DNA from 3 places in the Embleya sp. AB8 genome. Region 1 is predicted to be linked to each of the others. Evidence: riboswitches for the same ligand, from Rfam matches in the RefSeq annotation. Region 1 holds a riboswitch; each other region holds the start of a gene.

Evidence for each region. Region 1 has a riboswitch for cobalamin ahead of metE (5-methyltetrahydropteroyltriglutamate--homocysteine S-methyltransferase). Riboswitches for the same ligand answer to the same signal wherever they lie in the genome.
Region 2: linked by a shared signal. The riboswitch ahead of ABIA38_RS16125 (ABC transporter substrate-binding protein) and the one ahead of metE (5-methyltetrahydropteroyltriglutamate--homocysteine S-methyltransferase) in region 1 are both predicted to bind cobalamin.
Region 3: linked by a shared signal. The riboswitch ahead of ABIA38_RS00020 (energy-coupling factor ABC transporter permease) and the one ahead of metE (5-methyltetrahydropteroyltriglutamate--homocysteine S-methyltransferase) in region 1 are both predicted to bind cobalamin.

Annotation. Positions count from the first base shown of each region.
Region 1 covers NZ_JBMHHY010000008.1:330,000-337,930, forward strand. Annotated here, with positions in the region: gene ABIA38_RS14305 (peptidase) at 1-29, shown strand, start outside; gene metE (5-methyltetrahydropteroyltriglutamate--homocysteine S-methyltransferase) at 222-2,546, opposite strand; cobalamin riboswitch at 2,706-2,926, opposite strand; gene ABIA38_RS14315 (flagellar hook-length control protein FliK) at 3,356-3,889, opposite strand; gene ABIA38_RS14320 (carbon-nitrogen hydrolase) at 4,445-5,386, opposite strand; gene ABIA38_RS14325 (LacI family DNA-binding transcriptional regulator) at 5,609-6,610, shown strand; gene ABIA38_RS14330 (sugar kinase) at 6,676-7,650, opposite strand; gene ABIA38_RS14335 (hypothetical protein) at 7,686-7,931, shown strand, end outside.
Region 2 covers NZ_JBMHHY010000010.1:113,897-121,827, reverse strand. Annotated here, with positions in the region: gene ABIA38_RS16150 (hypothetical protein) at 1-280, shown strand, start outside; gene ABIA38_RS16145 (hypothetical protein) at 614-970, opposite strand; gene ABIA38_RS16140 ((2Fe-2S) ferredoxin domain-containing protein) at 1,088-1,774, opposite strand; gene ABIA38_RS16135 (ABC transporter ATP-binding protein) at 1,837-2,676, opposite strand; gene ABIA38_RS16130 (FecCD family ABC transporter permease) at 2,673-3,761, opposite strand; gene ABIA38_RS16125 (ABC transporter substrate-binding protein) at 3,758-4,819, opposite strand; cobalamin riboswitch at 4,838-5,042, opposite strand; gene ABIA38_RS16120 (LysR family transcriptional regulator) at 5,102-5,974, opposite strand; gene ABIA38_RS16115 (hypothetical protein) at 6,069-6,650, shown strand; gene ABIA38_RS16110 (aspartate aminotransferase family protein) at 6,828-7,931, opposite strand, start outside.
Region 3 covers NZ_JBMHHY010000001.1:331-7,770, reverse strand. Annotated here, with positions in the region: gene ABIA38_RS00045 (glutathione peroxidase) at 1-343, opposite strand, end outside; gene ABIA38_RS00040 (NAD-dependent epimerase/dehydratase family protein) at 515-1,429, opposite strand; gene ABIA38_RS00035 (hypothetical protein) at 1,716-2,087, opposite strand; gene ABIA38_RS00030 (class II aldolase/adducin family protein) at 2,893-3,744, shown strand; gene ABIA38_RS00025 (RDD family protein) at 4,031-4,576, shown strand; cobalamin riboswitch at 4,672-4,881, shown strand; gene ABIA38_RS00020 (energy-coupling factor ABC transporter permease) at 4,910-5,686, shown strand; gene ABIA38_RS00015 (energy-coupling factor ABC transporter substrate-binding protein) at 5,683-6,093, shown strand; gene cbiQ (cobalt ECF transporter T component CbiQ) at 6,098-6,841, shown strand; gene ABIA38_RS00005 (energy-coupling factor ABC transporter ATP-binding protein) at 6,838-7,440, shown strand, end outside.

The DNA of each region.
Region 1 (7,931 bases):
CGCTGCACTGCCCCGGAACGGCCGCCTGACGCAGCGGAACAGGCCCGCACCACCGGGCGATGACGGCGCCCCGACGCGTTGTCGGGGCCGTCGCTGCGGGCCCCCGTGTGGCCGGATGTCAGTCCGCCCGGTGGTGGATCGGCCCGCCGTTCGGGTCGACGTGCGCGTGGCGGACGAGTTGCCGGGGCGGGGCCTTGCGGGCCCCGCCCCGGCAGGGTTCGTCAGGGCGTGCTGTTCGAGAGGGTGCTGCGGACCTCGCGCGCCGCGGTCACCAGGTTCGTCAGCGAGGCACGGACCTCGGGCCAACCCCGGGTCTTGAGGCCGCAGTCGGGGTTGACCCACAGGCGCTCGGCGGGGATCGCGGTCAGGCCCTCGCGCAGCAGGCGGGCCACCTCGTCGGTGTCGGGGATGCGTGGGGAGTGGATGTCGTAGACGCCGGGACCGGCCTCGCGCGGGTAGCCGTGGGCGGCGAGTTCGTGGGCGACCTGCATGTGGGAACGGGCCGCCTCCAGGCTGATCACGTCGGCGTCGAGGTCGTCGATGGCCTGCACGATGTCGCCGAACTCCGCGTAGCACATGTGGGTATGGATCTGCGTCTCGGCGCGTACGCCCGAGGTGGTCAGGCGGAACGCCTCGGTGGCCCAGGCCAGATACGCGGCATGGTCCGCAGTGCGCAGCGGCAGTGTCTCGCGCAGCGCGGGCTCGTCCACCTGGATGACCGAAGTCCCTGCGGCTTCGAGATCGTCGACCTCGTCGCGCAGTGCGAGCGCGACCTGTCGGGCGGTGGTGCCGAGTGGTTGGTCGTCGCGGACGAAGGACCACGCGAGCATGGTCACCGGGCCGGTCAGCATGCCCTTGACCGGTCGATCGGACAACGACTGGGCGAACGAGGTCCAGCGCACGGTCATCGGCCCGGGGCGGGAGATGTCGCCGGCCAGGATCGGCGGGCGTACGTACCGCGTTCCGTACGACTGGACCCAGCCGTGTCGGGTGGCCGCGTAGCCGGTGAGCTGTTCGGCGAAGTACTGGACCATGTCGTTGCGTTCGGCCTCGCCGTGCACCAGGACGTCGATGCCCGCCTGCTCCTGGAAGGAGATCACCTCGCGGATCTCCGCCTCGATGCGTTTGGCGTAGCCCGCGTCGTCGAGGCGTCCGGCGCGCAGTTCGGCGCGGGCGGCGCGCAGTTCGGCGGTCTGCGGGAAGGAGCCGATGGTGGTCGTGGGCAACAACGGCAGGCCCAGGTGCGCGCGTTGGGCCGCGGCCCGTTCGGGGTAGGGCCGACTGCGCCGGCCGTCGGCGGCGGTGACCGCGGCGGTCCGGGCGCGTACGGCGGGGTCGCGGGTGAGTGCGGAGGCCTTGCGGGCGGCCAGGTCGGTGCGGTTGGCGGCGAGGTGGGCAGCGATCGTGTCGGTGCCCTGGCCGAGGCCGCGGGCCAGGGTGACGATCTCCTCGGTCTTCTGCCGGGCGAAGGCGAGCAGGCGGGCGATCTGCGGGTCGATGTCGCGCTCGGCGTCGGCGTCCAGCGGTACGTGCAACAGCGAGCAGGACGCGGCGACGTCGACGCGGTCGGCCAGGCCCAGCAGGGTGCCGAGGGTGGCCAGCGACCTGCCGAGGTCGTTGATCCACACATTACGGCCGTCGACGACACCGGCGACCAGCCGTTTCCCGGGCAGTCCGCCGACGGCGGCGAGGGCGTCCAGGTTGGCGGCGGCCGGGCCGGTGAAGTCCAGGGCGAGCCCCTCGATCGGGGCCTTGGCCAGGATCGGCAGCGCCTCGCCCAGGCGGTCGAAGTACGAGGCGACCAGCAGCTTGGGCCGGTCGACCAGGCCGCCGAGGTCGCGATACGCGCGGGACGCGGCGTTCAGCTCGGCGAAGCTGCGGTCCTGGACCAGCGCGGGTTCGTCCAGTTGTACCCACTCGGCGCCGGCGGCGCGCAGGTCCGCGAGCACCTGCGCGTACACCGGCAGCAGCCGATCCAGCAGGGTGAGCGGCTCGAAGTCGGCCGACACCCCGGGCGCGGGCTTGGCCAGCAGGAGATAGGTGATCGGGCCGACCAGCACCGGGCGGGCGGTCAGGCCCAGCGCGACGGCCTCCGCGAACTCGGTGACCGGCTTGGCGGAGTTCGCCGAGAAGGTGGTGTCGGGGCCGAGTTCGGGGACCAGGTAGTGGTAGTTGGTGTCGAACCACTTGGTCATCTCCAGCGGAGCCACGTCCCGGGTGCCCCGCGCCATCGCGAAGTAGCCGGCCAGGGCGTCCGCGTCGACGGCGGCGCGGTGTCGGGTCGGGATCGCGCCGACCAGCACGGTGGTGTCCAGGACGTGGTCGTAGAGCGAGAAATCGCCGGTGGGCACCTCGTGGATCCCGGCGTCGGCCAGCCGACGCCAGTTGGCCCGGCGCAGTTCGACCGAGGCGGCCCGAAGCGCGTCGGCGTCGATCCTGCCTGCCCAGTAGCCCTCGACGGCCTTCTTCAACTCCCGGTGCGGGCCCTGTCGGGGGTAGCCGTACACGGTGGCGCGGGTTGCCGCGGCTGCGGACTTGGTGGTCACGGAACTCTCCTTCGCGAGCTGTCTCCGAGATCCCGGGACGGATCGAAGGCGCGAAGTGATGGCACACCAGGCGGGGCACGTCGGCGCACTCTCGCGCCCGTGTCCCACCGGAATGTCCGCCGACCCGCCCACGAGGTCACCGAGATCACCGTGCGCATCGGTGGCGCACGGGCAGTGGCAGGTCTTCGGACTCGTGGGCGCGTCCACCGAGAAGGCGGACTCCTACTGACCGTCGCTTCCCGGACCCGGCTCGGGTCCAGTGCTGTTGACGGCGGTCGTTCCCACTCACCGCTGCGGGGCAGTCCCGGATTCACACCGGGTTCCCTCTTGCGACGCGCCTGCCTGGCGGGCAGGGCGAACCGACTGCGTTCCCCAGCCTAGTGCCGCGCCCGGCGACGTTCACCCCGTCACGGCGCCCGGCACGGCCCCTCGCCGCACCGCCGAAACATCCGAGTACTCCAAGTGCGAGGACGTTCCGGCGGCGCACCGAGGCACCGCACCGAACACCGCGCCGGGGCAAACGTTGCCGGGCGCGGCACCAGTCGGCCGCCGGTGCGTTCGGGAGGCGAGTTCAACGTGTGGACGGTGAATCGACGCGGGCGGCATGCGGACGACACACGGACGCCGCCGGTCGCGGCGATCGAGCGGGCGTGCGGGAGTGGATTGCCGCGTTCGTTCCGACGGGATCGCCCGGGTCGCCCGGGTCGCCCGGGTCGTTCGGGTCGGTCGTGGTCCGGCGGAACGAACGCGGACGCGGAGCCGAGGACCACCCTCCCTCCCCCGGGTCCGATGTCGCGCCCGAGCCGGCCCTACGGGCGTGTGGGGGCCACCCGCGGCGGCGGGTTGGTGCTGTCGGTCTTGTCCTTGGAGAACGACCAGCCCTCGAAACTGCCCAGCGGGGGCTTGCGGTTGGTCGCGCCCCACGAGCTGTACGTCCAGGTGCCGTTGTTCGGCGCCCACCAGTAGGACCAATACGCCGATGCGGGCGGGGTGTTGACGCACGGCTCGGTGTCCGTGCCGGGCTTGCCCTCGATCCGGCAGATGAATGCCTCGCCCCAGCGATTGGTGCCCTGGATCTGGAAACCGGCGTTCTTGAGCGCGGCGAGACCGGTGGCCTGGTCGCCGGGCGCGCAGCGCACCAGCGTGGTGCCGCCGAGTTCCTGGAAATCGACGACCACGGTCACCCCGTTGCCGTCCGGGCAGACGCCGGCGGAGCCCTTGGTGGTGTCCACGGCGTACGCGGCCGGGGTGGACACCGTGAGCTGCGCCGTGGCGGGCAGCAGCAGGAGGGCAAGTGCCCCGACCAGCCGCCCTATTCGGTGCTTGTTCCGACGAAACCTCATGGGTGATTCCCTTCGTGCGACGGGAGCCGACGCGGACGGCGAACCGGTGCCGACCGGGCCGAGCGAGGGGTTCCTGCCGGGACCACCGAGCCCCGGCATCCCGCCGACGAGCGACCGCCGGACGTGACTTCGGGCCTCAGCGTGTAGTCCACGACAGCTGGAGCCTTCAACTCGTACGAACCCAGGCATTCCGACTCGCGACGGTCTGTCGACCGGCGCCTACGGTTGCGGGTCAGCGCCGGATTTCGACCGGCTTCCCCTGGGTTCCCGAACTATGCGGTTGTCACCGGCCCCGAGAAGGGGTGGCCTGCGGAGCGTACGAGATGCCTCGGGCGGTGCACAACGGGATGTGCCCCTGGAATCGGCGTACTTCGTCGCCCACCGCTGGATGGCGGACGGGGCGACCGGGTCGCGTCGATCGGGTCGCCGGCGCTCGGAGCGAGCCGACGGCGGCCCGATCGAGGGCCCGGGTGCGAGCCCGCATCCCGGGCCCTGGCCGGGGTGCTGGGTGCGGGCTCGGGTCGGTTTCGGGTGGTCGGTTTCGGGTGGTCGGGGTCAGGAGCCGGCGGTCAGAGGTGCGTAGGCGTCGGGGCGGCGGGTGGTGAGGAAGGGGAAGAGTTCCAGCCAGTCGCGACGGGCGTCCAGGTCGAGGTCGGCGACCAGTACGGCCGGCTCGTCGCGCGGGGCCTGGGCCAGGACCCGGCCGTAGGGGTCGACGATGAACGAACTGCCGTAGAAGGTCAGGCCGTTCTCGGCGCCGATCCGGTTGGGGACGACCATGAAGGTGGCGTTGGCGATGGCGTTGCCGGTGATCACCTGCTGCCAGATCGGCTGGGTGTCGAAGCCCGGGAAGCCCGGCTCGGAGCCGATCGCGGTCGGGTAGACGAGGACATCGGCACCGGCCAGCGAGTAGGCGCGGGCCACCTCGGGGAACCACTGGTCCCAGCAGGTCGGCAGGCCCAGGTTTGCCTCCTCGACCCTGACCAGGGGGAAGGCGTCGTCGGGCGGGCCCTGGCGGAACCAGTGGTCCTCGTAGTAGCCCTCGGAGACGGGGATGTGGGTCTTGCGGGTGCGCTGGGCCAGGGTGCCGTCGGGGGCGACCAGGATCGCGGTGTTGTAGCCCAGCCCGTCGTCCCGGCCGTCCGGCGCGGGGGCCCGCTCGTAGAGCGAGGCGTGCACGTAGACGCCGTACTCGCGGGCGGCCTCGGCGGCGAAAGTGAAGGTCGGGCCGGTGCGCAGGTCCTCGGGCTCGGCCGGGGCCGGGTGGTCGGCCCTGCGGACCACCGCGAAGTACGGGGAGAGTGTCAGCTCCTGCAGACACACCACCCGCGCGCCCTCGGCGGCGGCCAGCCGGATGCCCTCGAGCAGCGCCGCCCGGTGCTCGGCGGGATCCGCGTGCCAGCGCTGCTGGACGGCGGCGATCCGCAGCGGGGCGCGCTCGGCGGGGCGGGTGCGGGTCGGCGAGGCAGGCGGGTCGTACGCGGTGATCAGACGCATGGCGATTCCAGACGTGTGCGGGGAAACGGAACGGGCGGACAAACGGAACGGGCGGACAAACGGAACGGGCGAACATACGGAACAAGCGAAGAAACGGAACAGGCGAACGGAGTGCGGCGAGCAGCCGCGTCCGCCTTGCCGGATCGTTCCGGCAAGAAGTGAATCTAACCCTTGCCGGAACGTTCCGGCAAGGCCGCTCCCGAACGTCTAGACTTCGGCGATGTGAACCCCCGTACCGTCACCCTCCTCGACGTCGCCCGTGTCGCCGGAGTCTCCAAGAGCACTGTCTCGGACGCCCTCCAGGGCTCGGGACGCGTCGCCGAGGCCACCCGCGACCGGGTCCGCGGGATCGCCGAGGAACTGGGCTACCGGCCGAACAGCGCCGCACGTCGGCTGCGCCGGGCCAGTACCGGGGCGATCGGGCTGCACCTCCCGCACACCGCGACCCGCCTCGACTACTACCTCAACCTCGCCTTCGGCGCCGTCGAACGTGCCCAGGACGACGGCCTCGACGTGGTCCTCCTGGCCCCCGCCACCCGGGCCCACGGACCGCTCGCCTCCCGCGTCGACGGACTCCTGGTGATCGACCCCGAGGTCGGTGACGCCGCGGTCCCCGGACTCCTGGACGCGGGTGTCCCCGTGGTCACCGGCGAGCGCTACCTCGGCCCGACCCCGACGCCCAGCGGCGCCGTCGTCTGCGACAACTCCGCCTCCCTGGGCGCCCTCCTCGACCACGTACACGAGCGCGGCGCCCGCCGACCCGCCCTGCTCGCGCCGGAAGCCACCTCCGCGTGGGCCGAGGCGCTGCGTACGACGGCCCGGACCTGGGGCGACCGGCACGGCACACCGGTCGAGATCCGCACGGTCCCGTTCGCCGCCACCGTCGGCGAGGCCGAACAGGCGACCCGCGAACTGCTTACCGCCGACCCGGCGATCGACGCGGTGATCTGCGCCCCCGACGGCGCCGCCCCCGGCGTCCTGCACGCGGCGACCACCCTCGGCCGCAGCGTGGGCCGAGACCTCCTCGTCGCCTCCTGCGTGGCCGGACCCGCCACCCGCAGCAGCGTTCCGCCGGTCACCGCGGTCGACCTGCGACCCGCGAGCTACGGCCGAGCCTGCGCCGAACTCCTGTGCGACATCCTGGCCGACCGCGCCGCCCCCGACACCGTGCGCCGGCACGACTGGATCCTGGAAACCCGAACCTCCACCCTGGCCGGCACCTGACCGCCGAGCCGCACGGGCGATGCGGTGGCGGGAGTGGATGCGGGAGGGGCGCTGCCGTGCTCGGATCAGCGAGCGACCGCGTCGCCCACGTGCAGGAGTCGGAGTTCGTCCCGGCCGGGGAGGCCCTCCCAGTCGCCGGGGACGGTGACCGCGAAGGCTCCGGCCGCGGCGGCGGTCGCGAGTCGGGTGGACACGGGCCCGCCTTCCAGGAGTTCGGCGAGGTAGCCGGCGGCGAAGGCGTCGCCCGCGCCGACCGGGTCGACCGCCTCGACGCGATGCGGCGCAACCTCGTACGCGACCTCGTCGACCAGCGCGAGCGCGCCGCGCGAGCCCTGCTTGAGCAGGACCTGCGCGGGGCCGAGCTCGCCGAGCGCTCGGGCGAGTTCGGCCGGGGTCGTGTGCCCGGCGTCGCCCAGCACGAGGCGGGCCTCGTCCTCGGTCGCGAACAGGATGTCGGTGTCGCGGGCGAGCGCGCGCAGTTCGCATGCGGCGTCATCGGCCGACCACAGCGCCTGTCGGTAGTTCAGGTCGAGCGAGACCGGGACGCCGGTGGTGCGGGCCTCGGCGATCGCGGCCCGCACCGCGGCGCGCGCCGACCCGGACAGCGCGGGTGTGATGCCGGTGACGTGCAGGATCCGTGCGGCGCGGATCCGCCCGGGGTCGATGTCGTCCGGGCACAGGCGCGAACCGGCGCTGCCGGCGCGGTAGTAGCGCACGGCGGTGGCCGCCGCGGTGCGCCGGGCCTTGACCATGAGCCCGGTCGGAGCCTCCGGGTCGACGATGGCGCCGCGGACGTCGAGCCCCTCGCCGCCGAGCGCCGCGAGGACGAGACGGCCGAACTCGTCGTCGCCTACACGGCCGATCCACGCGGCTCGGCGACCGAGCCGGGTGACACCGATCGCCACGTTGCTCTCGGCCCCGCCGATCGTGACGTCGAGCGTGCGGGCGTGGCGGAGCGGTCCGATGCGGGGCGCGGTGAGCAGGACCATGGTCTCGCCGAGCGTGACCACGTCCGGGGTCTCCCGGGGTTCGGCGGGCATGGGGTCCTTTCGCGGGATGGCTGCGGTTGCGCGGGGTGGGCTGCGTTGCGGGGTGGGCCGGGGACGGGATCGGCGATGCCGTCGGCGACCGCGACGAGTTCGCGCGGCCACACGGTGACCGCCTGCGTGTCGGGCGGGCCGCCCTCGTATCCGGCCACGCGGGCGACGGTCGGGCCGGGTACGTCGGCGGCGGCGCGGGCGAGGTCGACCGCTTCGGCGACGCCTCGGCAGCCGGTGCGTCCGCCGGACGGGCCGAGTTCGACCCGGGCGCGGGCCGCGTC
Region 2 (7,931 bases), on a different contig from region 1:
CGCGGGTTCGTCCAAGAATGCCGGCTCCCGTGAAGACGTCGGCTCCCCCGGGAACGTCCACTACGCCTCGAGCGAGCATGGCGAGGGCAACTCGCTGGGCATGTACGCCCCGGTAGCCACGTCCGCCCGGCAGGCCGCGACCACCATCACCGTCGAGGTGCCCAAATTCGTGGACAAGGGCGCACTGGATCAGACCACCCAGGCCCACGCCGATGCGATCTACGAAGTCATCCTCGGGGGCGTCATAGAGAAGAAAGAGAAGAAGAGGAAGACGAAGTGATCGTCGCCCCTCGTCGGCGTCGGAAGGCGATCGGCTGACATCCGCACCGGCGGACGGCATGGGCCTGCCCGGCCACGCTGCCGCGGGACGATCCGATCCGGGCGGGCCGCGCCGGCGTTGCGGACGAACATGTCGGGGTCGTCCGCGAGTTGGTCGCGCAGGGTGGTGGGCGGGTCCGAATGGTCGACGACGGCCTGGCGTAGGAGGGGTCGGTGAGCAGGGCGCCGGCTTCGGCGGCGACGCGGTCCGCGACGTCGGGGTGACGGGCGAGGGTCAGGAGGATCCAGCCGACGGCGCGCGTGGGTGTCTCGCTGATGGCGGCCATCAGCCCGGTCAGGCTGTCGACGATGGCTCCCTCGCGCAGCCGGTGGCCGGTCGCGCGGCCACGGCGCGGGGTTTGCGGCCGCGCATCCGGGCGGCGTGCCCGTGTGTGTGCTCCGCCTCGGGCGGCGGGGCCCCCGGTGGTGGCGCCTCGGAGGGCGGGAAGGTTCCCGGGAACGTGGCGTATTCGTAGGTGGTGCGTTGGAGCACCGTTTCGCACGGCCGGGCGGAAGCCGCGACGTACACGTCGGGTCGCAGTCGCCACACGTCCCCGCACTCGCGGACGGCTCGCACGACGTAGGCCGGGCGGTCACGCCCGTAGGCCCGCGTGCCGTCCGGCAGTCGGGGTGGTCGAAGGGACACGTTCATGCCGCGAGGACTCTGTCGGTGATCTCGGAGTTTCCCGGTGCGGTCGGCTGATCGACAGGCATGCTCGGGTTGTGTCGTAGGCCGCTGCCGTAGCACCGCTCGTCGAGCGGGACGAATTCAGTCTTCCGCCCGGGTTCGCGGCTCCTTCCTGTGCCGTGGGAGGCGATGCGTTGCGATCGGCCGGCCGTCGATGAGGTGGTCGGCCACGATCGTGGTGATCGTCGCCGGGTCCACCTGCCCGTACCAGACGTCGTCGGGCTGTACGCTGACCAACGGGGCCTGGTTGCAGGGGAATTGGCACCCCGTCTGGACCACGAGGACGTCGTCGTCGCCGAGCCCGTGCTCCGCGAGCTGCCGCACCAGCGAGCGCAGGTTGTCGTCCGCGCCCTTGGCCGTACAGCGCGGTCCGCGGCATACCAGGACCTGGTGCCGGTGGTTGGTGACCTCGTCCCAGGCCGGAGAGGTGAGACCGGGTTCCTCGCCGGTGATCGGTTTGACCGATGCCGCAGCCGCGGCCACGGCATCCGCGGAGTCGGCGAGCCGGGCGGCGACGAGCAGTTCGGGGCGATGGCCGGCGCGCTCCCGCCACCAGTACGCCGCGATTCGCCGCAGCCAGGAGTGGCCCGGACCGGATGCTCCGAGGCGGACCCCGATCAGGACCACGGTCTCCGTGCCCGCGTCGGCCAGCCTGGTCAGCTCGGCCGACAGGGACGGCTCGCCCTGCTGTAGGAACGCCGTCGTGGCGTCCAACGGGACGGCGGCCGTGAGCAGTTCGGCCCGGCGATTGGCCTCCGTGACGGACATGCCGACCAGGACCGTCGCCCGGCCCGAAACGGGCCCTGCGGGGGTTCCCGCACGGTCTTGGCTCATGACTTGTCGCATGACCTGGCGCATGACTCGAACCCCTCGGAAAGCAAGCCGTTCCATCGGATGTGCGGTCGGGGATGCAGGGGGTGCCGCTCCACGGTCGCGTCGACGCCGTAGGCGCGCGCGATCGTTGTGGAGGTGAGCACCTCGGAGACGGACCCATGGGCCAACAGGCGGCCGTCGAGCAGCACGGCGACGTCGTCGCAGTAGGCGGCGGCGAGTTCGAGGTCGTGCAGGGCCGCGACGGTGGTGATACCGAGCCCGCGCACGGTTTCCAGGAAGCCGAGCTGGTAGCGCAGGTCGAGGTGGTTGGTGGGCTCGTCCAGCAGGAGCACCCCGGGTTCCTGTGCCAAGGCGCGGGCGAGTTGGACTCGCTGGCGCTCGCCGCCGGAGAGGGACGACCAGGTCCTGTCGAGCAGCGCGCCGACATCGGTGGCGGCGGCGGCCTCGGCGAGCACGGAATGCTCGTGGGCGGTCGCGGGGCCCGGCAGCACGGGCCATCGGCCGCGGTGTGGCGTGCGCCCCAGGTCGATGACCTGGCGGGCCGTCAGTGGCAGCGCGGTGTCGGCCTGTTGTTCCATGAAGGCCACCTGTCGCGCACGTCGGCGGGCCGGGAGGGCGTACAGGTCGCCGCCGTCGAGCAGGACACGGCCCGTCTGCGGCCGGCGCAGTCCGGCCAGGGCCCGCAGCAGCGTCGTCTTGCCGGCACCGTTGGGCCCGAGCAGGCCCGTCGTCCTGCCGGGGGCGAAGCCGAGCGTCACGTCCGTCAGCAAGGTGGCGCCGTCGACGCGCACGCCGACGTTTTCGGCATCGAGCCCCATCGGGTTCACCACGATCACGGCCGACTCCCCGTCGCCCGCCTGCCGGCTGCCTGGCGCCACAACAGCCATGCGAAGAACGGCGCGCCGAGTCCGGCGGTGACGATGCCGACGGGAATCTCCTGGTCCGGGAGCACCGAGCGCGCCACGATGTCGCTGCCCACCAGCAGGGACGCACCCACAAGTGCGGACATGGGCAGCAGGAGGGCATGGCGCGGGCCGCACACCAGGCGGACGACGTGCGGCACGACCAGACCCACGAAGCCGATGACGCCGGTGTTGGCGACCAGGCATGCGGTCACCAACGCGGCGGCGGCGATCAGGGCCCAGCGGGTACGTTCGACGTGGACGCCGACGGAACGGGCCGCGGTCTCGCCGAACGCGAACGCGTCCAGGTCCCGGGCGGCCGCGACCATGACCACCGTGCCGACGACGGCCACCGCGGCCAGGAAGACGGCCGTGTTCCACCGCACCCCGGCCACCGAACCCAGCGTCCACTCCATGACGCCGCGGGCGGCGTTGCGGTCGCCGAGGACGAGCACGACGAACGAGGTGTACGCTCCGCACAACTGCCCCACCGCGATGCCGGCCAGCACGGTCCGCGAGGCCGGCAGGGTCCGGCTGTGCGCCCCGGCGAGGGCCAGCACGACGAGGACGGCCAGCAGTGCGCCGACGAAGGCGGCAGCCGGGAGCGCGCCGATCACCGCGGTGCCGGAGACTCCGACACCGAGGACGATCACGGTGACCGCGCCGACGGCGGCGCCGTTGGAGATCCCGAGCAGGTAGGGATCGGCCAGGTCGTTCCCGGTCAGGGTCTGCAACACCGCGCCGCACACCGCGAGTCCCGCGCCGGTCGCGGCGGCCCCCAGGACTCGCGGCAGCCGCAGCTGCCAGATGATCCGGTCGTCCAGCGGTGTGACGTCGGAGCCACCGAGACCGAGCCGGCGCAGCACCACTTCGGCCACGACCTGCGGCGGCTCGTGGACCGATCCCACGGCGAGGCCGAGCAGCACGGTGAGCAACAGCAGGAGCGCGGCAACGGCCAGGGCCACCGCCGCACGACTCGCGCTTGCGAGCCGTGCGGCGGGACGATCCGGCACGGTCATGAACGTGGGGCCAGGCTGCTCAGGCCGGCCGAAACCCGGACGGCACCGTCGGCGAGCAGCACGCCGGGGGTCGATTCGGAGAACGGCACGACCACGAACGCACGGTGCCGGACGGCGCTGAGCTTGCTCAGCACCGGGTCGTGTTCGAGGTAATCGATCTTGGACTGCGCGGTGTCCCAACCGGCGTCCGCGAGCACGATGACGTCCGGGTCCGCCGCGACCACCTGCTCCCAACTCGCGTTCTGCCAGTCACCGGGCAGCGTGCCGAAGACGTTGTGGGCACCGACGGCGTCGAGCACGAGCTGGGGTCCGCCGTGGCCGGCGCCGACGTACGGGGTCTTCGTGCCCGAGTCGTACCAGAACACGTTCAGGCCCTTGCCCGCCGACTTGGCCGCGAGTTCGGCAAGTTGCTGCTGCTGCGCGTCCCGGATGGCGGCAGCGCGCGGTGCGACACCGAACACCTCGGCGACGTCGCCCAGTTCGTCCCACACCGCCTGGAAGGACACCGGCGCCACCTGCTTGTTGTCGGCGCAAGCCAGCGGCGACAGGTAGGTGGTGATGCCCTGGGAACCCAGCTCGTCCCGCGTGCCCGCCACCTTGTCGGTGAACGCGCTGGAGTAGGAGGCGTAGAGGAAGTCCGGGCGCGCCGCGAGGAGTTTCTCCTTGGTCGGGTACTTCTCGGAAAGCACCGGGACGGTGTCGTAGGCCGCCTTCCATTTCGCCGGGACCGCGTCGTCGAGGTACGCCGTTCCGGCCATTCGGGTCTGCAGGTCGAGAGCCAGGGCCACTTCGGTGGCGCCCTGGTTGAGGGTGACCAGCCGGCTCGGCGGTGCCGCGACGGTCGTGGTGACACCACACCTGCTCACGCTCACCGGCGCCGGGTGACTGCTCCCGGCCGCCGCGGCGGGCTGGTCGGCCGCAGGCGCACCCGTACACGCACCGAGCGCACCGACGAGCAGGAGCGCCGCGGCGGCGAGGCCGGCGCGCGTCGAGCGCGGGGCGCGCGCGGGACGTATGGAACGTTCGGATCGAAACGGGCGCAGGGGAGCGCGAGTCACGTGTTCTCCAACCCTCGTGGAACATGTCGCGCCGTGGCCGGTCTCCTGGCTTCCGCATCGACGCTCCGCGGCCGGCCTTCCCGGTTGGCTCGTTTCCGATCCACCCAGTGGCCCTGACCGCTCCGGGAGCCGTCAGCGAGGGCCGCGGGACTCCGCGGCTACAGTGGCGAGGGCCGCGCCGGCTTGGACCGGCTTCCCGTACACCACGGCGGCGCCAAGCTACCAAACCGCTCGTAGTGCCTCATCGGCGGGATCAACACCTTCGGATACGTCGACCCGGCTTCACCGGCCGGCCGGGGTGGTGCTGTCGAGTAGGGCTCGGACCGTCGGGGGCCACGGGCGGGACGGCGGGCCCGACAGGGTCAGGCGGCGGTGGACCGATGGCTTCAGGGGCACCAGGACGACGCCGGGCGGCAGCATGTGCCGGGCCAGGTCCGGGACGACGGACACGCCGAGGCCGTCGCCGACCATGGCCAGCAGGGTGGCGAACCCACGTATGCGTGGCGGCGGAACGTACGGGGTGCCGCCGAGCCGGTGCAGTTCACGCAGGTAGGGCTCACAACCGCCGTCGGAGAGCAGGAAACGATCGTCGTCCAGGTCGGACAGGGTGATCGAATCCTCCTGGGCCAGCGGGTGGTCGGCCGGCAGCGCCGCGCGGAATTCGTCGCGCAGCAGTGGCACCGCGCCCTCGGGTACCGGGTCGGCGTCGACCAGTACGGCGAGGTCGGCGGTGCCGTCCGCCAACCAGCCGGCCACCTCGGCGTCCTCGCCTTCGAAGACGCGCACCCGGATCCCGGAGTGCGCCCGACCCCACCGGCGGATCAGTCCCGGGACAAGTCCCCGGCAGGCCGTGGGGGTTGCGGCCAGCAGGACGGTGCCCACCGCGCCGGCCCGCTCACGGGCGGCGAGGGTGACCACGGCGTCGGCCGCCGCAACGGCGCGTCGCGCGTGCGGCAGGACCAGTTCGCCCAGCGGCGTCGGCCGCGCGCCCGGAGCGCCGCGATCCACGACGGGTGCGCCCAGCGCCCGTTCCAGGGCGGCCACGGCGTGCGAGACCGCGGACTGACTGATCCCCAGCGTCGTCGCGGCCGTGCCGAATCCGCCGGTGTCCAGGACCGCGACCAAGGCCCGGAGTTGCGCGAGGTTGACGGCCATGAGGAAGCCTCATCTCCGATGAGCGAAGCGTGTTGGACCCGATCATCGTCGGCCGCCCACACTGGTGTCCACGCCCACCAGCCCGGAGGACACCTTGATCGAATGCTCCCGCGCCGACCTGCCACAGCACCGGGCGGCCCTCGTCGACCTGCTGCTGCACCTGCACGACCGGGCGGAAGTCGGCTCCCGCTACGGTGCCTTCCGGATCGTCTCCGCGGCGGGCAGGCCTTGGGCCGTCTCCGAATTCGGAGCCCGGTACTACGAAGAGGGTGTCCCCGTACACCTGATCGTCGGCCTCTCCACCGGCGCCCATGTCACGGTGACCGCCCACCGGGTGAGCGCCACCCGGCCGGACGCCATGGATGCCTTCTTCGACCCGGACCCGATACCGCCGACGGACCCGATCAGGCAGTGGCTGGCACAGCCGGCCGACCGGCCGGACCCCACCCCGATCTCGGTGGACCGGCCCGACCTACTGGAACGCTTCGCCGCCGCCGACCTGGTCCGCCGGGACCACCCGCACCTCGCGCCGGAACGATCCCCCACCCCGGCACCGACCTTCCCCCACCACCCCTACGCCGAGATCGTCGCCGCCACGCCCGGGCACTCGATCGCGGGCGAGGTACTGTTCGGCCGCACGGTCGCCGGTGTCCCCACCGCCTTTCGCAACAACTGACCCGACGCACGGCGCGTTGCCTCTCGTCGCCCCGGGGACACCCGCGCCGGGGCCCTCATCGGCGGTGGGGCGTGGGCCCGGAATCCGTTGGCGCGGCGTCGCGTTCGGCCCGGGGAGACGGGGTCCGGGCAGTACACCGAGCGGCGTACTGCCCGGACACGTGTCGGCGCGCCACCGTCAGAGACGGTTCCACGTGTCGGTCAGGGCGGCGCGCAGGATGTGTTCCATTTCGTCGAAGTGTTGCTGTGTACAGATCAGCGGCGGGGCCAGCACGATGACGGGGGCTTCGCGGTCGCCGACTCGGCAGTGCAGGCCGGCGGCGTAGAGGTCGCGGGAAAGATGGCCTGCCAGGAGTCGTTGGCACTCCTCTCCGTCGAAGGTTTCCTTCGTGGCCCGGTCCTTGACCAGTTCGATGCCGTAGAGGTAGCCGGTGCCGCGGATGTCGCCGACGATCGGCAGTTCGTAGAGCTTCTCCAGGGTGGCGCGGAACGCGCCCTCGTTCGCCAGGACGTGGTCGAACAGCCCTTCCCGCTCCAGCACATCCAGGTTGGCCAGGGCCACGGCCGTGGAGAGCGGGTGGCCGCCGAAGGTGTAGCCGTGCACGAACATGATGCCCTCCTGTTGGAAGGGCTCGGCGATGCGGTCGGACAGGACCACCGCGCCCAGGGGGGCGTACCCGCTGGTGAGGCCCTTCGCCAGCAGGATGACATCGGGTTCGCAGCCGAACCGGTCGCCGCCGAACATGTGGCCCAGCCTGCCGAAGGCGCTGACCACCTCGTCGGCGATGAGCAGGACGTCGTGGGCGTCGCAGATCTCCCGTAGCCGCCTGAGGTATCCGGGAGGCGGCACGAGCGCGCCGCCGTGGGTCTGCACCGGTTCCACGAACACCGCGGCGACCGAATCCGGTCCTTCCAGTTCGATCGTCAGGGCGATCTGCTCCGCCGCCCAGGTCCCGAGTTCCTCGGCGGCCAGCGGGGAGCGGTAGCCGTTGGTGTTGGGCACCGCGCGGGCGCCGGCCACCAACGGCTCGAAGAGTTGCTGCACGATGGGTACGCCGCCGATCGCCATCGCGGCGTGGGTGCTGCCGTGGTACGAACCAGCGCGGCCGATCACCTTGTACTTGTTGGGCCTGCCGGTCATCACGAAGTACTGCTTGGCCAACTTGAGCGCGGTCTCGGTCGCCTCGCTGCCGCCGGTGGTGAAGAAGACGCGGTTGAGGTCGCCCGGTGCGGCCGCCGCCAGGCGGGCGCCGAGTTCGATGGCGGTGGGGTGGGCGTGGCC
Region 3 (7,440 bases), on a different contig from region 1:
CCGAGGCGGCGGTGAGCACGTCGTAGAGCGGGTGCCGGTCCTCGCCGTTGACGTCGATCTTCTCGGTGAGCGGGAACGTGACGCCGTAGGTGGTCGAGCAGAACTCGAGGATCTCCTCGGCGCTGCCCGGTTCCTGGCCCATGAACTGGTTGCACGGCACGCCGACCACGGTGAAGCCGCGGGCGCCCAGCTCCTTCTGCAGCTCCTCCAGGCCGGTGTACTGGGGGGTCAGGCCGCACTTGGACGCGACGTTGACGACGAGCGCGACCCGGCCTGCGGTCACCCCGCCCAGGGTCGTACGCTCCCCCTCCAGCGTGCCGATGGGGGTATCGAGGATGCCCATGATCGTTGTCCCTCCTGCGTGGTGCCGCTCGCAGCGACGTGATCCGCCGAAGTGGAGCGCTCCGAGACGGCGCGAGTAAGACCTGAAGACTCGACGCTATCGAGCGTGGGGCGAGGGCGCGTCCTCGATCCCCCGCCGAGCGCCACGACGCCCCTGGGCCGCCCGGCCCGGTCAGGCCGAATCGCCGCGCCGGGCGGCGTATACCCCGGCCAGCCCCGCCCGCCAGCCGACCGCGCACGGCCCGGTCAGGGCCGCCCGCTTGGTGGTGTCCTGTACCTGACCGCGCAGCGTGCCCGGCTGCTCGCGGACCACCACCTCGGCGGGCCGGCCGCTCAGCTCGGCCAGGTATGCCGCCCACTCCTGCACGCTCACCGGCTCGTCGCCGCCCCAGTTGACCACCGTCGCGGGGGTGGACGCCGCGTCGAGCAGGGCCGCCGTCTGGCTGTTGATGTCGTCCTGGTGGATCGGGCTGTACAGGCACGGATCCCAGCGGGTGACGATCGGCCGACCGGCCAGTACGGCGTCCAGGTGCATCGTCGGCAGGCCGCCGTTCGGGCCGTAGGAGGCGTTCATCCGGGCGATCACCACGGGCAGGTCGAACGCACGCGCGCAGTAGCGCGACACCGCCTCCTCGGCGGTCTTGGACACCGAATAGGTGGGCGCGTGCGCGACGTTGGCGTCGCCGAGCGGGTCGGTCTCGCGGAAGACGTACCTCGGGTCCGGGTGCGGCTTGAGCACCGACGCGGTGGACATCACCAGGGCCGCCTTGGCCCGCCGGCAGTGCTGGAGCAGCAGCCCGGTCCCCTCGGCGTTGACCCGCAGTGCCTCGTCGTAGTCGAGCCCCGGTCCCTGGAAGGTGGCCAGGTGCAGCACGTGGGTGAAGTCCTGCGGCAGGTCGTCGAAGCTGCCCGCACCGAGGTCGACGACGCGCGTGGTCACCCCGAGCGCGTCCACCCGCTTGCGGTCCTCGGGATTCGAGAAGCGGGCGATGCCCCACACCTCGTTGTCCCGGGCCAGGTATTCGGTCAGCGGGTAGGCGATCTGGCCCGCGGGCCCGGTGATCAGGATCTTCTCGCCCGACAACATGCGGCTCCTCGGAGGGCTCGGGGTGCGACGGTACCTCGGCGTCGCCGTATCGCGGCGCGTCGGTACGGCCGCGCGTCGATCCAGCGGCGCCCATCGGTACGGCGGCGCGTCGATACATCTGACGTACCGTCATATCCGAGACGGCGCAGGGAGACCAGGGCCGCCGTACGTGTCCCCGGACACCCCGATGGCGCCCACCGCATGGGGGTGACGGTGGACGCCGGGGGTATCGAGGACGGGCCCGCGCGCTCCGACGCCGTGCCGAGGCCCGTCGTCGGAGCGCGACTCAGACCTCGATCTCCTCCTCGATACGTTTCAGGCTGTGCCGGGCCAGGGCCAGATTGGCGCGGTCCTTGACCAGCACGACATACAGGAACAGTCCCTTGCCGGCCCGACCGGTCAGCGGGCGGAGCAGATGGTATTGCTTGCCGAGGGTGATCAGGATGTCCTCGATCTGATCGCCCGCGTGCAACATCTCCATCGTGCGCATCTTCGCGCGCATCACGTCGGTGTTTCCGGCGGCGGCCACATTGAGGTCGAGTTCCTTGCTGCCGCCGAGAATTCCGAGGGCCATTCCGCTGGTGTAGTCGACCAGGGCCACCCCCACGGCGCCCTCGATCGTCATTGCTTCCTTGAGGGCCGTTTCCATATTGGCCATGATTGCCTCCGGGGCGATCGGCGGTGCGGCTTTCCGGTGGACGCCGACCGGCTCCTCCTCGGGCGCCACGACGCCCGGGGGCGGCGCGCCGACCGGGGCCGGCTCGATCGGCGCACTGTCGACCGGGGTGTTGGGGTCGGCCTGATTCGCTTCGATGACATCCGCCTCGATCGCAGGGGTCCGCTCGGTGTCGGACCCGGTCGGCGGGTCGCCCGAACTGCGCCGGGACGGCCTGGACCGGCGCGGGGGTGGTGCCATCTCCGCCCAACTCCTGGCCATCGGGCCCCGCGATGCCGGGCTCCGCGCGGGGGCGTTGCGGCGGCCCGGGTCCGACTTGGCCCGCGAGCCCGCCGGGTCGCCGCGGCCGTACGCGGGCGCCGTCGAGGGACCTCGCGCGCCGATGCTCACGACCTCCGCCGAATATCCGCCCCCGCCGCTCACGTCACGCGCCCCTTCCCCTCGGTGTGCCTCGATAAGGCGCCGCGCGCACCGGTAAAGTGCCGCGTGCGCCGTGGCTCGCGCCGTGCGCCCCGCACTTCGCGCTTCATGATTTCGCGCGTCCGGAAATTCGAGTTCGACTGCTTCGTACTCGACGTCCCGGACTCGCTGCACGGAAGCGTAGAAGCAGCCGGAAGGCGATCGCGGGCAATATTCGAATTGTTTCCGGAAATCCGGTCCCGGCGGCGATCCGGCGCTAGAATCCGCGGCCGCTCGCGAACGGACCCCCGCGCGGGGCTGTCCTCGGATGTGACTCGCGGGTAGCGTCGGGCCGAGTCCCGCGCGACCCGAGTCCGAGGAGATGTACATGTCCGACACCGCCACGCCGCAGGCCCAGGACGCGACCCCGCGCATCGAGCCGCCCCGGCCGGTGTCGCCCTCGGACCTGAGCTTCGCGCTGCCGCCCACCTTCGAGACGGTCGAGCGGGAGCGCCGGCACCGCAAGGAGCGACTGACCGCGGCGCTGCGGCTGTTCGGCCGGTTCGGCTTCGAGGAGGGCGTGGCCGGACACATCACCGCGCGCGACCCGGAGTTGACGGATCACTTCTGGGTCAACCCGTTCGGGATGTCGTTCAAGCACATCACCGTGGACGACCTGATCCTGGTCAACCACGAGGGGCAGGTCGTCGAGGGCCGATTCCACGTCAACCAGGCCGCGTTCGCGATCCACTCGCAGATCCACGCGGCCCGGCCCGACGTGGTCGCGGCGGCGCACAGCCACTCCACGCACGGGCGCGCGATATCCGCGCTCGGCATCCGGCTCGAACCGATAACCCAGGACGTGTGTCCCTTCTACGAGGACCACGAACTCTTCGACGACTACGCCGGCGTCGTCCTGGACGCCGAGGAGGGCCGGCGGATCGCCGAGACCCTCGGCCCGCGCAAGGCACTGATCCTGCGCAACCACGGTCTGCTCACCGTCGGACAATCGGTCGACGCGGCGGCCTGGTGGTTCATCACGATGGAGCGCTCGTGCCAGGTGCAGTTGCTCGCCCAGGCGGCCGGCGAACTCAGGCCGATCTCGGCGGAGAACGCACGGCTGACCCGGGAGCAACTCGGCAACGACACGGTGGCGTGGATCAACTACCAGCCGCTCTACGACGTGATCAGCCGGTCCGAGCCGGAATTGTTCGGGGCGGACGGGCCGATGACGATCTGAGCGGTCTGAGCCGTCCGAACGGTCCGAGCGGTCAGAACGATCCGGATGGTCCGGATCATCGGGATGATCGAGATGGTCGGGATGGTCGGATCCGCGCGGCCCTGACCGCGTCGGTCGCCGGCAGCTCGTTCTCGGTCGGTCACCCGGGATCGATTTCGCTCGAACCCGATGGTTGCCGATCGCCGGCCCGGCCCCCGCGTCCGTTCTTGTCCGCCGACCGGGGGCAATCTCGGCGATATCCGACCCGTCGGGAGTCAACCCGCCCGGTTGCGGAAAGTACAAGGGCATGTACGAACGGAGCCTTCCGCAGCGATACGCGCGCACGGCACGTCCCATCGGCACCGGTGCCCGGGTCTGGCTGCCCGCGGTCGAGCGCCCGGTCGCCACGTCCGTGCTCGGCCGGCGGCTCGGCCAGTTCGTACTCGACGTCCTCGCGTCGGCGCTGCTGCCCGGGACGGCGATGTTCCTGTTCGTCCTGCTGCCCACACACCCCGACGGTTCGATCCGCAGCGGCCCGCTGACCGCGGCGATCACCGCGGGGGTCGTCGCGGTCGCGCTGGGGATCCTGTTCTGGTACTGGGTGTTGCGCCCCGCCGAGCACGACGGGCGGACGTGGGGCATGCAGGCGTTCGGGATCCGGGTGGTCGACGTCTCCGGCGGCCGGGCCGGGCGGCGGCAACTGGGCATCCGCTGGCTGCTGCTGCCGGTCGACACGTTCGCGCTCGGCGCGGTCGGGCTGGTCGCGGTGCTCACCGACGAGCGGCGCCGGCGGATCGGCGACCGGGTCGCCCGCACCCTTGTGGTCCGCGGGCGCGGTCCCGGGCTGGACTGATGGGCCGAATGCGGCTATTGCTCGACCGCTCCGCACCGATTGTGGGCTTGCGCACGGTTTGCAATTGCCACCTTGTCGCCATGTCCATCCGACCACTAGGGTCGGCTCGCCGTGGTGTTCGGGAAGCCGGTTCGATGCCGGCGCGGCCCTCGCCACTGTGATCGGGAAGTTCTCCTCCATCCCCTCGGGAACGTTGATTCGTCGCCTCGGGGAAGCCACTGGGACCGCTCGCGCGGCCCCGGGAAGGCGGAGACGTGAACGTACGACCCGTCAGCCAGGAGACCGGCCACGGCGATCGTCCGTCCACGAGGTGTTGGAGAGGGACCCTTCCTCATGCATATCGCCGAGGGCTATCTGCCCTGGGAACACGCCGCCGCCTGGGGCGTCGCGGCTGCCCCGTTCGTCGTCCACGGTGCCCGCGCGCTCACTCGCGAGGTACGCAATCGACCCGAGAACACCCTGCTGCTCGGCGCCTCCGGCGCCTTCTCGTTCGTACTGTCCGCACTGAAGATCCCGTCCGTCACCGGGAGTTGCTCGCATCCCACCGGCACCGGACTGGGCGCGATCCTGTTCCGGCCGCCGATCATGGCCGTACTCGGCACGATCACCCTGCTGTTCCAGGCCCTGTTGCTGGCCCACGGCGGGCTGACCACGCTGGGCGCGAACGTGTTCTCCATGGCGATCGTCGGGCCGTGGGCGGGCTATGGCGCATATCGGCTCACCCGCTCGCTGCTCGATCGACGCGGCGGGACCATGCCGCTGGATGTCGCGGTGTTCATGGGGGCGTTCGTCGCGGACCTGAGCACGTACTGCGTCACCAGCGTGCAACTCGCCCTCGCCTTCCCCGACCCGGACAGCGGATTCCCGGGCGCGCTGGCCAAGTTCGGCGGCATCTTCTCGCTCACCCAGATCCCGCTGGCGATCAGCGAGGGGCTGCTGACCGTACTGGTGGTGCGGTTGTTGCGGCAGTCCAGCCGGGGGGACCTGATCCGGCTCGGGGTGCTGCGGAACACACCGGTCGCGCCGAGCGCGCCGAGCGCGCCGGTCGCGCAGGACGCCTCGGTCGCGCAGGACGCGTCGGTCGCTCGTGAGGGGGAGAAGACCGCATGAAGCGCTCGACGAAGATCAATCTGCTGATCGTGCTGGCCGTGGTGCTGCTCGCGGCGCTGCCCGTGGTGTTCGGGATGGGTGATCACAAGGACAAGCCGTTCGCGGGCGCCGACACCCAGGCGGAGACCGCGATCACCGAGAACGATCCGGGCTACCAGCCGTGGTTCAGCCCGCTGTACGAACCGCCGTCCGGGGAGATCGAGTCCGGCCTGTTCGCGTTGCAGGCCGCGCTCGGCGCGGGGGTGGTCGGGTACATGTTCGGCGTCAAGCGCACCCGTCGGCGACTCGCGCCCGAGGCGAGCGACACTGCGGACGAGGCGGAGAGTGGTCCGGCGGATGTGAGCCCGGCCCCGCGCCCGGCTCCGGCCTCGGCGACGGAGAGCCCGGTATCGGCTTCGGGGCACTGAGCCGGTGTTGCCGATCGACGCGGCGGCGCACGCGAGTTCGTGGCGGCGCCGCCATCCGGCCGAGAAGGCCGTGCTCTCCTTCGGGCTGCTCGGCTGCGCGGTGGCGTTGCCGCCGTGGCCGGGCGCGGTGCTGGTCGCCGCGACCGTGCTGATCGTCGCGTTCGGCTTCGCCAAGGTGCCGGTACGGCGGTTGTGGCGGGCGGCCCGCGCGCCGCTCGGGTTCGCCGCGACCGGGGCGCTCACCCTGCTGGTCTCGATCCGCGCGGACGGGGTCGGCTGGGCCGAGCACGGGCCGCGCCACGCGGGCGAGTTGCTGGCCCGCTCGGGGGCGGCCGGGTTGGCGATGTTGTTGTTCGCGTTCACCACGCCGCTGTCGGACGTATTGCCCAGGCTGACCCGGGTGGGAGTGCCGGCGGCGGTGGTGGACGTGGCGGCGGTGATGTACCGGATGTTGTTCCTGCTGTACGACACCACCATCCGGATCAACCAGGCCCAGGCCGGTCGGCTCGGGCACCGGACCCGGCGGGCCCGCTGGCGCTCGGTGGCCGGGCTCGGCTCGGCGGTGTTCGTGCACGCGTTCGCCCGGGCCCAGCGGTTGGAGGCGGGGCTGGCCGGGCGCGGCTACGACGGGCGGCTGCGGGTGCTGGTGGACGAGGTACGGATCTCGCGCGTGTTCGTCGGGTCCGCCCTGTTCGTCGTGGCGGCGGTCGTCGTCGCCACCCTTCTGCTGGGACCGGTGGTGCAGTGATTCCGTTGCGGGTACGAGAGATCGGCTACGCCTACGAGGACGGGCCGGTCGTGTTGAGCGACCTGTCCCTGGCGATTCCGGCCGGGCGCGCGTTGGCCCTGCTCGGGCCGAACGGCAGTGGGAAGACCACGCTGTTGCGGCTGTTGACGGGTGGCCTGGTGCCGGCTGCGGGGCGGGTCGAACTGCACGGTGTGCCGATTCGGCATGATCGGAAGGGACTTGCCGAGCTGCGGCGGGCCGTGCAGTTGGTCGTGCAGGATCCCGACGATCAGTTGTTCTCCGCGTCGGTGGCCCAGGACGTCTCGTTCGGGCCGCTCAACCTGGGGCTCGCGGCGGCGGAGGTTCGGTCGCGGGTGGCCGAGGCGTTGGCCGCGCTGGGCATCTCGGGGTTGGCCGAGCGGCCGGTACACCTGTTGTCCTTCGGGCAGCGCAAGCGGGTGGCGATCGCGGGGGCGATCGCGATGCGGCCCGAGGTGCTGGTGCTGGACGAGCCGACGGCGGGGTTGGATCCGGCAGGGCAGGAGGCGTTGCTGGACACGCTGGCCGCGTTGCGGGCGGCGGGCACGACCGTGGTGATGGCCACGCACGACGTGGACCTG